One region of the Allorhizobium sp. nf9_anc genome, then DNA from elsewhere that is predicted to be linked to it. Evidence: predicted binding sites of a transcription regulator. Region 1 holds the regulator's gene; the other holds the start of a gene.
What was found. The regulator PhoB, encoded in region 1, activates phosphate uptake and scavenging genes when phosphate is short. The targets are predictions, from matches to a motif close to TGTCATNNANCTGTCAT.

Region 1 (7,625 bases):
GAGGCGCTCTCTCGAGCAGCTGCAGCGATCATGCACGGCCTGCGGCTCGTAGGCACGCACACCGCGTTCGTGGAACAGGCGGAAGAGCAGCCGTTCAATGCCGACCTGGGGATCGGTGAGCTCGTCGGCGTCGATGGTCTCGACCAGCATGCGCGCCTCATCCCAGGCGTCATCGCCGTGCAGATCCGTATCGCGATCGTCGCCGTCACCGCCGTGCAGGTCGGGCTGGCGCATCCGCTCGGGCGCTTCCGGCAGGAACTGCGCGATCAGACCGCCGGCCCGCCATGTCCGGCGCGGCTTGCCGTTTTCGTCACGATCGAAGAGTTCGGCTGCACCGAGGCGCACCCGCGTCGGGATCTGCTCCGACTGGCGGAAATAGACGCCGGCGATATCCTCGAGCGAGGTTCCGTCGAGCGGCACGATGCCCTGGTACGGCTGCATGTAGGAGCCCTGGTCGATGGTGAAGGCCAGCACGCCATCGCCGAGCAGCTGCTCCGGTGAAGCCCGGCCCTCGGCCACGGCATCGGCAACCGCCTGCTCGTCGAAACGGGCATAGGCGCGCACGCTTTCGGGCGAGCTGAAATCGGCGACCAGCAGATCCACCGGGCCGTTGCCCTTGGTCTGGACCGTGAACTTGCCTTCGAACTTCAGCGACGTGCCGATCAGCACCGTCAGCACGATCGCTTCGGCGAGAAGACGGGCCACTGGCGCCGGATAGGCGTGGCGATCGAGGATGGTGTTGATCAGCGGACCGAGCTGCACGGCGCGACCGCGCACGTCGAGACCCTCCACCTGGAAGGGGACCACACGATCGTCACCGGCGAAACCGAATTCGCCGAGTTCTGCTTGTTTCATCGCCATGAATGTACTCCCGGCACACGGGGCGCCATACGCTAGGCCTGAGAGGCCCGATCAGAAAGGGCACAGATGGGATCACCTGCGCGAAACGTCAAGTCACCCGACAGGCGCCCGAAATCCGACCTCAGATGGCGCCGAGGCACCAGGCGAGGATCGACTTCTGCGCGTGCAGACGGTTCTCGGCTTCGTCGAAGACCACAGACTGTACGCCGTCGATTACCTCGTCTGTCACTTCCTCGCCGCGATGGGCCGGCAGGCAGTGCAGGAAGAGCGCCTCGTCATTGGCCTTCTTCATCAGCTCCGCATTGACCTGGAAAGGCTGGAAGACATTATGGCCGCGGGCCTTGTGCTCCTGGTTCATCGACACCCAGGTATCGGTGATGACGGCATCGGCACCGGTCACTGCACGGTCGGCATCATGGCAGAGCATGATCTCGCCGCCATTATTGCGGGCCCAGTTGAGGATCTTGTCATCCGGCTCGGAGCCGAGCGGCACGGCCATGTTCATCTTGTAGCCAAAGCGGGCCGACCCTTCGACCAGCGAATGCAACACGTTGTTGCCGTCGCCCGTCCAGGCAAGCGTCTTGCCCGTGACCGGGCCACGATGCTCTTCGATGGTCATGATGTCTGCCATGATCTGGCAGGGATGGGTGAGATCCGTCAGCGCGTTGATCACGGGGACCGTCGCATGCTCGGCCATTTCCAGGAGGCGGGCATGATCGGTGGTGCGGATCATGATCGCATCGACATAGCGGGACAGAACCTTGGCGGTGTCACCAATCGTTTCGGCACGACCAAGCTGCATTTCGGTGCCGGAGAGGAACAGCGTCTCGCCGCCCAGCTGGCGCATGCCGACGTCGAAGGAAACGCGCGTACGGGTCGAAGGCTTCTCGAAAATCATCGCGAGCATCTTGCCGGCAAGCGGCTTGTCGGCGGTGCCGGCCTTGGTCGCCTGCTTGCGGGACTTTGCGTCTTCGAGAATACCGCGGAGGTCCCCAGCCGTGACAGCGGAGAGATCGAGAAAATGCTTGGGAGATGCCATGAAAGAGGGTCCTGTCTTAGGCAGACGCTGCGACTGCGGCCTTGGCGCGGATATGTTCGGCGGCCTGTTCGATACGGGCGATGCCGTCACGGGCCTCTTCTGCCGTGACCGTCAGCGGCGGCAGAAGACGGATGACGTTGTCGCCTGCGGGAACGCCGAGCAGGTGCTCGTCACGCATCGCCATCAAGAGTTCGGTGTTCGGAACCTTGGCCTTGAGGCCGAGCATCAGGCCTTCGCCACGCACGTCCTCGATCACGTCCGGGAACCGGTCCTTCAGCGAAGCCAGACCCTGGCGGAAGACGAGTGCGGTGTCGCGCACGTTCTCAAGGAAGCCGTCTTCCAGCACGACATCAAGAACAGCATTACCGACGGCCATGCCAAGCGGGTTGCCGCCATAGGTCGAGCCATGCGTACCGGCCTTCATGCCATAGGCCGCCTCTTCCGTGGCAAGGCAGGCGCCGAGCGGGAAGCCGCCACCGATGCCCTTGGCGACAGCCATGAGATCCGGCGTGATGCCTGCCCATTCATGAGCAAAGAGCTTGCCGGTCCGGCCGACGCCGCACTGGACTTCATCCAGGATCAGGAGCAGGCCATGCTCGTCGCAGAGGTCGCGCAAGGCGCGCAGCATTTCCACCGGGATCGGACGGATGCCGCCCTCACCCTGAACGGGCTCAACGAGGATTGCAGCCGTCGCATCGCTGATGGCTGCCTTGACTGCTTCCAGATCGCCGAAGGGCACCTGGTCGAAACCGGGGGCCTTCGGGCCGAAGCCTTCGAGATACTTTTCCTGACCACCGGCGGCGATCGTCGCGATGGTGCGGCCGTGGAAGGCGCCTTCCATCGTGATGATGTGGAACTTCTCAGGATGCCCCTTGGCAAAGTGATAGCGGCGCGCCGTCTTGATCGCGCATTCCAGCGCTTCCGCACCCGAATTGGTGAAGAAGACGCGATCGGCAAAGGTGACGTCCGTCAGGCGCTTGGCCAGAACTTCCTGGCCCGGCACTTCATAGAGGTTCGACAGATGCCAGACCTTGTCGGCCTGATCCTTCAGCGCGCCGACGACATGCGGATGGCCGTGACCGACAGAAGTTACTGCCACACCGGCTGCAAAATCGAGATATCGCTCGCCACTCTCCGTTACAAGCCAGACGCCCTCGCCTCGCTCGAAACGCAGCGGCGCCCGATTGTAGGTCTGGTAGAGCGGCGTAGCTTCGGCCATGGCTGTCACAATCCTTCTCGACGATCCGTCCGGGGACGGCGGGACGCCTCAGAGGTCCCGGAAAAATTAAAAATGCCGCCTCGCGGCGGCGGGGGCACTATCCGCATTCGCCCCTGCGATGTCAACGTTTTCTGCAGGAATCGCAGGAGTAGGCACGGATTCGGCCGACACGCGCAGCACGAGCGTCGGGGAAGATTCCACCTGTTGCATACTTGACTCACTCGGGAAGCAAGTTGGGGAAAACCGCGAAATCGATTCCAGATGATTCCTGCGACTCTTGTCACGGAGTCAGCCGACCTCTAGGTTAAATTTCATTAATAGATTGCATGCGGCGGAAGTGCTCACCGACAGTATCGAGGCGGCTTTGTTTCGGATTCGTTCGAAGCAACGGTGACGGATTCTGCCATCACAGACGCGAGCGGCGGAGAGAATTGGCATGACGACTATGCAATGGACTGATGATCGGGTCGAGAGACTGAAGCGGCTGTGGGCTGAAGGCCTCAGCGCGAGCCAGATTGCAGCACAACTCGGTGGCGTAAGCCGCAATGCCGTTATCGGCAAGGTGCACCGCCTTAACCTTCCCGGCCGCGCAAAGGCTGGCGGCAGCTCGTCTGCGGCCCGTCCGGCAAAGCGCCCGGCACAGACCCAGCGTCCGGCCACTTTCCAGAACCGTCCGGCGGCTAACACGACCACTCGCACGGTAACCCGCGCTGCCGGCGCAACCATGCTGAAGGAAGAGGTCGAAGTCGAAGCCTACGAGGAAGTCGAAGTTCGTCGTTCCCTCAACGTGGTTGTCCCGATCTCGCGTCGTCTGGCGCTGACGGAACTGACCGAGCGCACGTGCAAGTGGCCGATCGGCGATCCGATGAAGGACGACTTCCACTTCTGCGGCTGCGAAATCGCCGATAGCGCGCCTTATTGCACCTATCACGCGAAGCTCGCCTATCAGCCGGTCAGCGAACGCCGCAAGGCCGCCCGCTGATCCATCGGCAAGATCAAGACATGCAACGGGTCCTTCGGGGCCCGTTTTCTTTTTGGGCTCTTGCCTGAAACGAAAAGGGCCGCAGCGGATGATCCGTGCAGCCCCTCAATCGAAATAATTGGCTTACTCAGGCTTCCATGGAATAACCCGCGCCGCGCACGGTGCGGATGACATCCTGCATGTTGGAGAAGTTCAGCGCCTTGCGCAGGCGCCCGACATGCACGTCAACGGTGCGTTCGTCTACATAGATGTCGTGACCCCAGACACCGTCCAGCAGTTGGGAGCGCGAGAAGACGCGGCCCGGCGATGCCATCAGGAATTCCAGCAGCCGGAACTCGGTCGGCCCAAGGCGAACCTCGCGGCTCTTGCGATGCACGCGGTGCGTCTCGCGGTCGAGCTCGATATCGCCGCAGCGCAGGACGCTGGAGAGAACCTCGGGTTTGGCGCGGCGGAGCATGGCCTTGACGCGGGCCATCAGCTCCGGCGTCGAGAAGGGCTTGACGACATAGTCGTCGGCACCCGTTGCCAGGCCACGTACCCGCTCACTTTCCTCGCCACGAGCCGTCAGCATGATGATCGGCAGGCGCTCGGTCTCGGGGCGGACCCGAAGCCTGCGGCAGAGTTCGATGCCGGACACGCCGGGCAGCATCCAGTCGAGGATCAGAAGGTCCGGAACCCGCTCCTGCAAGCGGATTTCAGCCTCGTCACCCCTGAGGATCGTCTCGACTTCATAGCCCTCGGCTTCAAGATTGTAGCGAAGGAGGACCGAGAGGGCCTCCTCGTCTTCCACCACGGCGATTTTCGGCTGCATCAGGCATTAACCCCGCTGGACAACGTCACTCGGTGAGCGCGCCGACGGAAGAGGTCAGGTCTTCCTTCGGACGTTCACCTTCCGGCTGCGCACCGGTCGTCATATAGTAGATCGTCTCGGCGATGTTGGTCGCGTGGTCGCCGATGCGCTCGATGTTCTTGGCGCAGAAGAGAAGATGGGTGCAGCTGGTGATGTTGCGCGGATCTTCCATCATGTAGGTCAGCAGCTCGCGGAATAGCGAGGTGTAGATGGCATCGATCTCCTCGTCGCGGTCACGGATCGACTTGGCCTTTTCGGCCGAGCGCGTCGTGTAGACGTCGAGGACTTCCTTGAGCTGGGCCAGCGCCAGATCCGAGAGATGCTCGAGACCGCGGGCGAGCTTGCGCGGCACACCGGTCGCCTGGACGGCGACGACGCGCTTGGAGTTGCTCTTGCCGAGATCGCCGACGCGCTCGAGGTCGGCGGCGATGCGAAGAGCGCCGATGATCTCGCGCAGGTCGGAGGCAACCGGCTGACGCTTGGCGATGGTGATCACCGCCTTGTCGCCAATCTCGCGCTCCATGGCGTCCATCAGGACGTCATCGGAGATCACCTTCTGGGCAAGCGCCGCATCGGAATTCACCAGAGAACGTACGCTTTCGGCGACCATCTGTTCTGCCAGACCGCCCATTTCGGAGATGCGGCGCATCAGGAACTTCAGTTCCTCGTCGAAGGCCGAGTAGATGTGAGAGGAGCCCATTTGAAACGTCCTTGAAATTGAGTTCAACCGTGGATGACGTCGAGGCTCAGCCGAAGCGGCCCATGATGTAATCCTGGGTGCGCTGGTCATCCGGATTGGTGAACATCTTGTCGGTGTCGTTCTCTTCGACCAGTTCGCCGAGGTGGAACATCGCCGTGCGCTGGGAAACGCGTGCGGCCTGCTGCATCGAGTGCGTCACGATGACGATCGTGAAGTTTTCGCGCAGTTCGTGGATCAGTTCCTCGACCTTGGCGGTCGCGATCGGGTCGAGCGCAGAGCAAGGTTCGTCCATGAGGATGACTTCGGGGCTGACGGCCACGGCGCGTGCGATGCACAGACGCTGCTGCTGACCACCGGAGAGGCCGGTACCAGCCGAGTCCAGACGATCCTTGACCTCGTTCCAGAGACCGGCCTTCTGCAGGGCGGTCGCAACGATCTCGTCCAGGTCGGACTTGTTGCGGGCGAGACCGTGGATGCGGGGACCGTAGGCAACGTTCTCGTAGATCGACTTCGGGAACGGGTTCGGCTTCTGGAACACCATGCCGACCTTGGCGCGCAGCTGCACCGGATCGACCTTGGCGTCGTAGATGTTTTCCGCGTCGATCATGATGTTGCCTTCGACGCGGCAGCTCGCGATCGTATCGTTCATGCGGTTGATGCAGCGCAGGAAGGTCGACTTGCCGCAGCCCGACGGGCCGATGAAGGCCGTGACGGAACGGGGGCGGATGTCGATGTTGACATCCTTCAGGGCGTGCTTGTCACCGTAGAAGACCTGCACATTGCGGGCGGTGATCTTGGTTTCAGTCATAGGTGGCGCTTTCGTCGTGGTCATCTTAGTCGCGAGATTGTTCATCATGATACAGCTCCTTACCAGCGACGCTCGAAACGGCGACGAAGAATGATTGCGATCAGGTTCATCAGGATCAGGAACACCAGGAGGACGATGATGGCACCGGAGGCGCGCTCCACGAAGGCCGGGTCGCCACGCTGTGTCCAGTTATAAACCTGGACCGGCAGAGCTGAAGCCGGCTGGAAGAAGCCGTCCGGCGGACCTGCCGGGTATTCGCGTACGAAGGCGACCATGCCGATCAGCAGCAGGGGCGCCGTTTCACCGAGCGCGCGGGCGAGACCGATGATCGCACCCGTCAGGATGCCCGGCATGGCGAGCGGCAGGACGTGGTGGAAGATCGACTGCATCTTGGAGGCGCCGACGCCGAGGGCCGCATCGCGGATCGACGGAGGCACGGCCTTGAGTGCCGAACGGGTGGCAATGATGATCGTGGGCAGTGTCATCAGCGTCAGGACGAGACCGCCGACGATCGGCGCCGACTGCGGCAGGCCGACGAAGTTGATCAGCACGGCGAGGCCAAGGATACCGAAGACGATCGAGGGAACGGCCGCGAGATTGGCGATATTGACCTCGATCAGGTCAGTGAACCAGTTCTGCGGTGCAAACTCCTCGAGATAGATCGAGGTGGCGACACCGAGCGGCAACGCCAGCACCAGGACGATCAGCATCATGTAAGCCGAGCCGATGACCGCAATGCCGAGGCCTGCCGCCTCCGGACGCGTGTCGGATGCGTCGGGCGCGGTGAAGAAGCCCCAGTTGAATTTCGTCACCAGAATGCCGGCTTCCTTCAGCTGGTCTGCGAGGACGAGCTGTTCCGGCGAGACATTGCGATCGAGAGCAGCGCTCTCCATCGTCACGCGACCCTTGTAGTAACCATCGATACGGCCACCAGCGAGAAAGTCGAATGGATAGGTCTGGCCGATGACAGAGGGATCGGCGAGGACGAAGCGGCGAAGATCGGCGGCCGCTTCCTTCGAAATGAGCTCTGCTGCAGCCTTGGGCGTGAGACCGTCGGCAACAAGTCCCTTGTCTTCAAGAGCCTTGGCGACAGCCTGCTCGATGAGCGGCGCATAGCCAAAGGTACTGACCTTGGCGATCTCCGCTGGATCGCGGTTGCCAGCCTT
Region 2 (7,625 bases), 570 kb from region 1:
GCTTCCTGGGCGAGGCCGTGGCTGGCCGCCGTCTGTTCCTCGACCATGGCGGCGTTCTGCTGCGTGCCCTGGTCCATCGTGTTGACGGCCGTGTTGATCTCCTGCAGGCCGGTCGACTGTTCGCGCGAGGCGGTGACGATGGCGTTGACGTGGCCGTTGATCTCCTGGACCTCGCGGACGATGACGTCGAGCGCCTTGCCCGTTTCGTTGACGAGTTCGACGCCGTGCTTGACCTGGGTCCCGGAGGCGCTGATCAGGGTCTTGATCTCCTTCGCAGCGTTCGCAGACCGCTGTGCGAGTTCACGGACTTCCTGGGCGACGACGGCGAAACCCTTACCGGCTTCACCGGCACGTGCGGCTTCGACACCGGCGTTCAAGGCGAGCAGGTTGGTCTGGAAGGCGATTTCGTCGATCACACCGATGATGTTGGAGATCTCGCCGGAAGACTTTTCGATGCCCTGCATCGCATCGACGGCCTTTTCGACGATTTCGCCTGACTTTTCGGCACCGGCACGGGCACGGGTGACCAGCTGGCCGACTTCCTCGGCGCGGCGGGCGCTGTCCTTGACGGTGGTGGTGATCTCTTCAAGGGCTGCAGCCGTCTCTTCGACCGAGGCTGCCTGCTGCTCGGTGCGGCGGGCGAGATTGTCGGCAGAGGAGCGGATTTCGGCAGCACCGCCATCGATAGCGCGGGCATTGCGGCCGACGGTGGCGAGCGCATCATGCAGCTTTTCGACGGAGGCATTGAAGTCGACGCGCAGGCGGTCGAGGTCGCCGGCAAAGGGCGTTTCGATGCGCGAGACGAGGTCGCCATCTGCCAGACGGCCGAGGCCGTCAGCCAGCGAGTGGACCGCGAACGAGACCTGCTCTGCTTCGCGCGTCCTTGCGGCTTCGCGCTCGCGGCGCTCCTGTTCGGTCATGGTGCGGGTTTCATCCGCTTCGCGGGCAAGGCGACCGCGCTCGATGATGTTGTCGCGGAAGACGGCAACGGCAGCGGCCATCTGGCCAATCTCGTCCTTGCGCGCTGTCCCGGGGATTTCTGCGGAGACGTCGCCACCGGCGAGCTTGCCCATGACGCCGGTCATCTGGACCACCGGACGAACGACGAGGCCCGACAGGAGGGCTGCGAGAATGCCGATCATCGCGACAACGCCGACGAGGGTGGCGACGGCTGCGGCCGTGCGGAATTCGCCGATCGCCGCAAAGGCGAGATCGCGATCGATCTGGACACCGAGATACCAGTCTTCGCGCGGCAGGCCCTTGATGGGCAGGAAGGAGACGAGGACATTGGCGTCGGCGAAGGTGGTTTCCGTGATGCCGGCGCCAACTGCGGGTGTCTGGTTCGGGAAGGCATCCTTTAGCGTCTTGGTGACGAGGTTGCCGTCACGATGGACGAGGATCGTGCCGTCCTGCTTGACGAGGAAAGCGGAGCCCTTGCCGCCCATGTCAACCGAGTTGACCATGTCGACGAGCGAGGTCAGCGAGAAGTCGGAGGCCGCGACGCCGTAGAGCTTGCCGTCCTTCTTGACGGGAATGGCAGCGCTGATGATCAGGTTGCCGGTCGAAGCGTCGGCATAGGGGTCTGTCAGGACCATCTTGTCCGCCTTGACGGCGTCCTGGTACCACGGGCGCTTGCGCGGATCGTAGCCTTCCGGCAGCGGCTGGTTCGGCACGCTGGTGAAGACGCCCTGCTCGTCGCCGACATAAGTCGACATGAATTCGCGGATCAGGACCGGATTGTCGAAGGCGGCGATGATGGCGGCCGCATCGGGCGCCTTGGCTGCGGCGTTGCCGGCAAGCTCGGTCAGCATCACACGGGCGCCCAGCCAGTTCGCGATACTCTGAGAGGCCTGGAGACCGGAGCTATCGATCTCGCTCTTGACGGCGGCGCTTGTCGCGTTGCGCTGCAGACTGTCAATGTAAAAAGAGAAACCGGAGAGAGCGGCAACCACCACGAGGGAGGCGACCACCAGGATCTTGGTCATCAGGTTGGAACTGGTCTTCACGATACGGTCCTGCAAAAACTCTTCGCGCCACTTCGGCGGGAGGGGTCACGGGGCATTGTGTGATCACGGCACCATCATGGTGCAGGAACGGTCGATTTGCCGCTCCTTCACAGATACCCCGCAGGATTTAACGGGTGTTTAAGCGAAACCGGAAAAATAAGTAGGCCTCACTTACGGCCGACTGTTTTATCCGCGGCCCTTCATGAAGGCTTCGAAGGCAGAGCGCGCTTCGGCGCTTTTCAGCTGGGCGACGAAATGTACGAGTTCTTCCTGCATGCGGGTTCGCACCTCGTCGGCGCTGCCCTTCACCAGAGCGCGGGCGATCTTCATCGCGGCAGGCGGCTTGGACGCGAGCGAGGAGGCGATCTTCAGGGTCTCAGTCTCGACCTGATCCGGCGCGACGACCTTCCAGATGAGGCCTGCCTCGCGGGCCTGTTCAGCGGAGAAGCCTTCGCTGGCGGCGAGCATGGCAAAGGCGCGCTGGTGGCCCATGATGCGCGGGGCAATCAGGCTGGAGGCGGCTTCGGGCACGAGCGCCAAGTCCACGAAGGGCGTCTTGAACAGGCTGCGGTCGGAGGCCACCGTCAGGTCGCAATGCATGTGCAGCGTCGTGCCGATGCCGATTGCGAGACCGTCGACGCCGGAGACCAGAGGTTTCGTGACTTCGGTCAGCGCGCGCAGGAGGCCGAAGGCAGCGGGTTCGCCGACAGCGCCAGCCATGGCGAAGCCCAGGAAATCGGCCATGTCGTTGCCGGCGGAGAAGCAGCCCTCAGTGCCGAGGAAGACGATGGCGCGGATCGTGTCGTCCTGCTCGCCCTCCAGCAGACCTGCGGTCAGCTTCTGGTACATGGCTTGCGTGATCGCGTTCTTCTTGTCCGGGCGATTGAAGCGCAGGACGAGGACGCCGGGATGGGCTTCTGGGCGGGTGATCTGGATGTGGTCGGTCATCTCGGCTTCCTCGGGTGGTCCCCACCCTCCCCTTGAGGGGGAGGGTCGGAGCGCAGCTCCGGGGTGGGGTGAACAACGACATATGCTGGTTTTGGCAGGGTCACCCCCACCCGCCGCTTTGCGGCGACCTCCCCCCTCAAGGGGGAGGTGGGAGATCAGGCAAACAGCGCGCGTGCCGCTTCCAGGCTCGCGGCACCATTGACCACACGATCCTTCAGCGCCGCCGTCTCGGCGATCAGGTTCTCGGCGGCGAAGCGGCAGAGCGCCAGGCGGTTGTCGCGGCCATGGTCCTCGTCGGCAAGGGCGCCCTTGGCGAGGTAGACGCCGGTCAAAGCGAGGCCGAAAAGGCGCTGGTAGGGTGTGGCACCTGCCAGTGCTGCGGACGCGTTGCCTGCGGCCAGCTGCGAGAGCAGCCATTCGGTGGTGTCTTCGAGATCGACAAGGCTCGCGTCAAGGCGGGCGGCGGTGTCGCCGAAGCCTTCGAGATTGGAGGCGCGCACCGCGTTCACCACCTGCTTGAGCTCGGTGATGTAACCGCGGACATGGTTGCCGTTGGAAAGCGGCAGCTTGCGGGTGACGAGGTCTGCGGCCTGGATGCCGTTGGTGCCTTCGTAGATCGGGGCGATGCGGCTGTCGCGCCAGTAGCGGGCAGCGCCCGTTTCCTCGATGAAGCCCATGCCGCCATGGGTCTGGATGCCGAGCGAGGCGACATCGACGCCGGCGTCGGTGGCGAAGGACTTGGCGATCGGGGTCAAGAGGGCCGCGCGCTCGGCCCAATGGCGGGCCTCGTCGCCGTCGGCGTGATGGCTCATGTCGGTCGCGTGGGCGCAGACATAGCAGATGGCGCGCGAGCCTTGGGTCAGCGCCTTCATGGTCACCAGCATGCGGGCGACATCCGGATGCTCTATGATCGGCGACATGCCGGAGCCGGTCCAGCCGGGAGCCTTCCCTTGGGTGCGGTCCTTGGCATATTGTACGGCCTTCTGGGTCGCGGCTTCGCAGATCGCGACGCCCTGCATGCCGACGGCCAGACGGGCATTGTTCATCATGGTGAACATGCAGGCGAGGCCCTTATTCTCCTCGCCGATCAGCCAGCCGATCGCGCCGGCTTCATCGCCATACTTGCCGTCGCCATAGATCATGGTGCAGGTCGGCGAGCCGTGGATGCCGAGCTTGTGCTCCAGCGAATGGCAGTGGAGATCGTTGCGGGCGCCGATCGAGCCGTCGTCGTTCACAAGATACTTGGGCACGAGGAAAAGCGAGATTCCGCGGGTGCCGGCCGGCGCATCGGGAAGACGCGCGAGAACGAGATGGATGATGTTCTCGGTGATCTCGTGTTCGCCCCAGGTGATGTAGATCTTCTGGCCGAAGATGCGGTAGGTGCCGTCATCGCGGCGCTCGGCGCGGGACTTCATGACGCCGAGATCCGAGCCGGCATGGGGCTCGGTGAGGTTCATGGTGCCGGTCCATTCGCCGGAGACCATCTTGGGCAGATACTTCGCCTTCAACTCGTCGGAGCCGTGGGCGGTCACGGCATCGACGGCGCCCATCGTGAGCGTCGGTCCGAGGGCAAAGCCCATGGAGCCGGAATTCCACATTTCGAGCGCGGCGACATTGAGCATATGGGGAAGCCCCTGCCCGCCGAAGTCTTCCGACGCTGTCAGAGAATTCCAGCCGCCTTCGGCCCAGGCGCGGTAGAGATTGTCCCAGCCATCGGGAACGAAGACCTTGCCGTCGACCATGCGGGCGCCCTGCTTGTCGCCGATTTCGGCAAGCGGAGCGACTTCATCACTGGCGAAACGGCCGGCTTCGGAGAGGATGGCATCAACGAGATCGTCACTCAGCTCGCCTAGCTTGCCGTCTTCGATGGCCTTGGTCAGGCCCGCGACATGCTTCAGGGTAAACGCGATCTCTTCAACGGGCGCCTTGTACATGACGTGCTCCTCCAACTGGCGTATGGTCCAAAGCCACGCCCAGTCTCCACCCAGGAAGCGCGGCACATTCTTCCCTTTGGCTAATTGATTTTTACGTAAACGTCAAATCTTTTGGATGCGGCAGGAGGTCTCGTCCACCATCGAAATGGGGGCACCAGAAGTTCGCGGGCGAAGCCTCAAACAAAGATGCGTGAAAGCCGGGCAGCGACGGAAGCGCGGATCGACGGCACCTCCCCGGAAAGACAAACAGCGACAAGGACTTGAAGATGAGAGGATCGCTGCCATCCTCGGGTCTCCTCAATGAGCAATTTGCGATGCACTGGCTTGCCCGGATTTCGTCACATGACTGTTACCCGCGATGGCTAGTCCGAGGTGAACTTCAACCCATAGGAGGCTCAGCGATGACCGAGACCAACACCAATCACCTGTCCTGGGACGAGTGGGACGAGCTGCACAACCCGCCGCCGGCCGTGACCGATTTCGACCGCGTCGTCGAACGCGCGATCTCGCGTCGTGGATTCCTCGGCGTGCTGGCCATGGGCTCGGCTGCCGTTGCCATGGGCTCGGTCGGCAACCTGATGAGCTCGACCTCAGCCGTCGCGCAGGAAGCCGCTTCGCGCTTCCCGTTCAAGCCGATCGCCGCCCAGACGGACGCGACCGTGCATGTGCCTGAAGGCTATAGCTGGAAGCCGCTTGCCAAGTGGGGCCAGCCGCTGTTTTCGACCGCCTCCGACATCGATCCGATGAAGGGTGTTTCGCTTGCGAATTCGGACAAGGTCTTCGGTGAAAACACCGACGGCATGGAAGCCTTTGCGATCGGCAATCATCAGGTGATCGCGGTCAACCACGAATACGTCAACAACGAAACCAACCTGCCGCACGCGCCGGAAGGCATGCCGCAGTCGATGGACGACGTGAAGATCCTGCAGAACATGCAGGGCGTTACCGTCATGGAAGTGACCGAAGGCGCCGACGGCTGGCAGATCGTTGTCGACAGCCCGTTCAACCGTCGCATCCATCACAACACGCCGATGAAGCTCTCGGGTCCGGCTGCCGGCTCCGAACTGGTCAAGACGGCTGCCGATCCCAATGGTGTCGACTGTCTCGGGACCTTCAACAACTGCGGCGCCGGCAAGACGCCGTGGGGCACCTACCTCACCTGCGAAGAAAACTTCAACGGCTATTTCGGCTCGACCGTCGCCGACTTCGCGATGCCCGACGACTTTAAGCGCTACGGCATCGCAGCCGAGACCCGCTACGGCTACGAGAAGTTCGACGAGCGCTTCGACGTTTCGAAGAACCCGAACGAGCCACGCCGCGCCGGTTACGTCGTCGAGATCGATCCGTCGGATGCATCTTCGACCCCGATCAAGCGCACTGCACTCGGCCGCATCAAGCATGAGAACGCCGCTGTGGTCGTGGCCCGTGACGGTCGCGTTGTCGTCTATATGGGCGATGACGAGCGCGGCGAGTTCCTCTACAAGTATGTCTCAAACGGCATCTACGTGCCGGGCGGCGACACGTCCAAGCTGCTCGACGAGGGCATGCTTTACGTCGCCAAGTTCTCCGACGAAGGCACCGGCGAATGGCTGGCACTGACGGAAGAGACGACCGGCATGAAGATGGACGAGATCTGCGTCTTCACCCGCCAGGCCGCGTCCAAGGTCGGCGCCACCACCATGGACCGTCCCGAATGGGTCGCGGTCAACCCGGTCGCCATCGAAGCCTATTGCGCGCTTACCAACAATTCGAACCGTGCCGTCCTGAAAGACGGCAAGATGCGGACGAATGCCGGTGGCGACGTGATGGAGATCAATGCCGTCAACCCGCGCGAAGGCAACGAGTTTGGCCAGATCGTGCGCTGGTATCCTGAGAATGACGACCATGCCGATGGCAAGTTCAAGTGGGACCTGTTCGTCATGGCCGGCAATCCCGATGTGCACAAGGACAGCCCTTATGCGGGTTCGTCCAACATCAATTCTGGCAACATGTTCAACTCGCCTGACGGCATGATGTTCGATTCGACCGGCCTGCTCTGGATCCAGACGGACGGCGAAGATTCGAACGAAGGCGATTTCGTCGGCCAGGGCAACAACCAGATGCTCGCGGGCGATCCGGCAACGGGCCGCATCGAGCGCTTCCTGACCGGCCCGAAGGGCGGCGAAGTAACCGGCATGACCTGGTCTTCCGACAAGCGCACCATGTTCGTCGGCATCCAGCACCCCTCCGCCCCCTTCCCGGATGGCGAAGGCAAGCTGCCGCGCTCGACGATTGTTGCCATCAAGCATGACGACAATGCGCTGATCGGCTGATCTCGGGATTGGCGGCAGGGCGGATAACCGCCCTGCCCTTCCAGCATACGAAGAGGCCGCCGACCGGGGATACCGGCGGCGGCCTTTCTCATTGCAAAAGATCGTCAGATCAGGCGGCTAGGCGCTGCGCGTTGCGCGGGATCTCGACGTCGATCTCGAGGATCGAGACGTCTTCGTCGCGGTCCATCTTGATCTGCACCTTGTCACGATCGAATTCGACATGCTTGGCGATCACGGCGAGGATTTCCTCACGCAAGATAGCCACCAGATCGCTTTCCAGCGACGCCCGTTCATGGGCGAGCAGGACCTGCAGTCGCTCGCGCGCCATCGGGGCGGAACGCTGCTTGCGGAACAGGGAGAAAATGCTCATGCGGCCCTCCGCGCGAAGATCTTGTCGAGGAGGCCACGCTTCTCGCCAGGGATGG

Region 2: a site for PhoB is predicted at 5,225-5,241, ahead of AC02Y0_RS13705 (PhoX family protein). Genes of this name have one in related genera too.

Annotation. Positions count from the first base shown of each region.
Region 1 is NZ_CM150481.1:3,356,235-3,363,859, forward strand. Features, by position in the region: gene AC02Y0_RS16360 (Hsp33 family molecular chaperone) at 1-861, opposite strand, end outside; gene argF (ornithine carbamoyltransferase) at 983-1,900, opposite strand; gene AC02Y0_RS16370 (acetylornithine transaminase) at 1,917-3,119, opposite strand; gene AC02Y0_RS16375 (GcrA family cell cycle regulator) at 3,565-4,101, shown strand; gene phoB (phosphate regulon transcriptional regulator PhoB) at 4,229-4,912, opposite strand; gene phoU (phosphate signaling complex protein PhoU) at 4,938-5,651, opposite strand; gene pstB (phosphate ABC transporter ATP-binding protein PstB) at 5,698-6,483, opposite strand; gene pstA (phosphate ABC transporter permease PstA) at 6,519-7,625, opposite strand, start outside.
Region 2 is NZ_CM150481.1:2,789,532-2,797,156, forward strand. Features, by position in the region: gene mcpU (methyl-accepting chemotaxis protein McpU) at 1-2,006, opposite strand, end outside; gene AC02Y0_RS13695 (crotonase/enoyl-CoA hydratase family protein) at 2,193-2,954, opposite strand; gene AC02Y0_RS13700 (acyl-CoA dehydrogenase) at 3,110-4,888, opposite strand; gene AC02Y0_RS13705 (PhoX family protein) at 5,290-7,200, shown strand; gene minE (cell division topological specificity factor MinE) at 7,310-7,570, opposite strand; gene minD (septum site-determining protein MinD) at 7,567-7,625, opposite strand, start outside.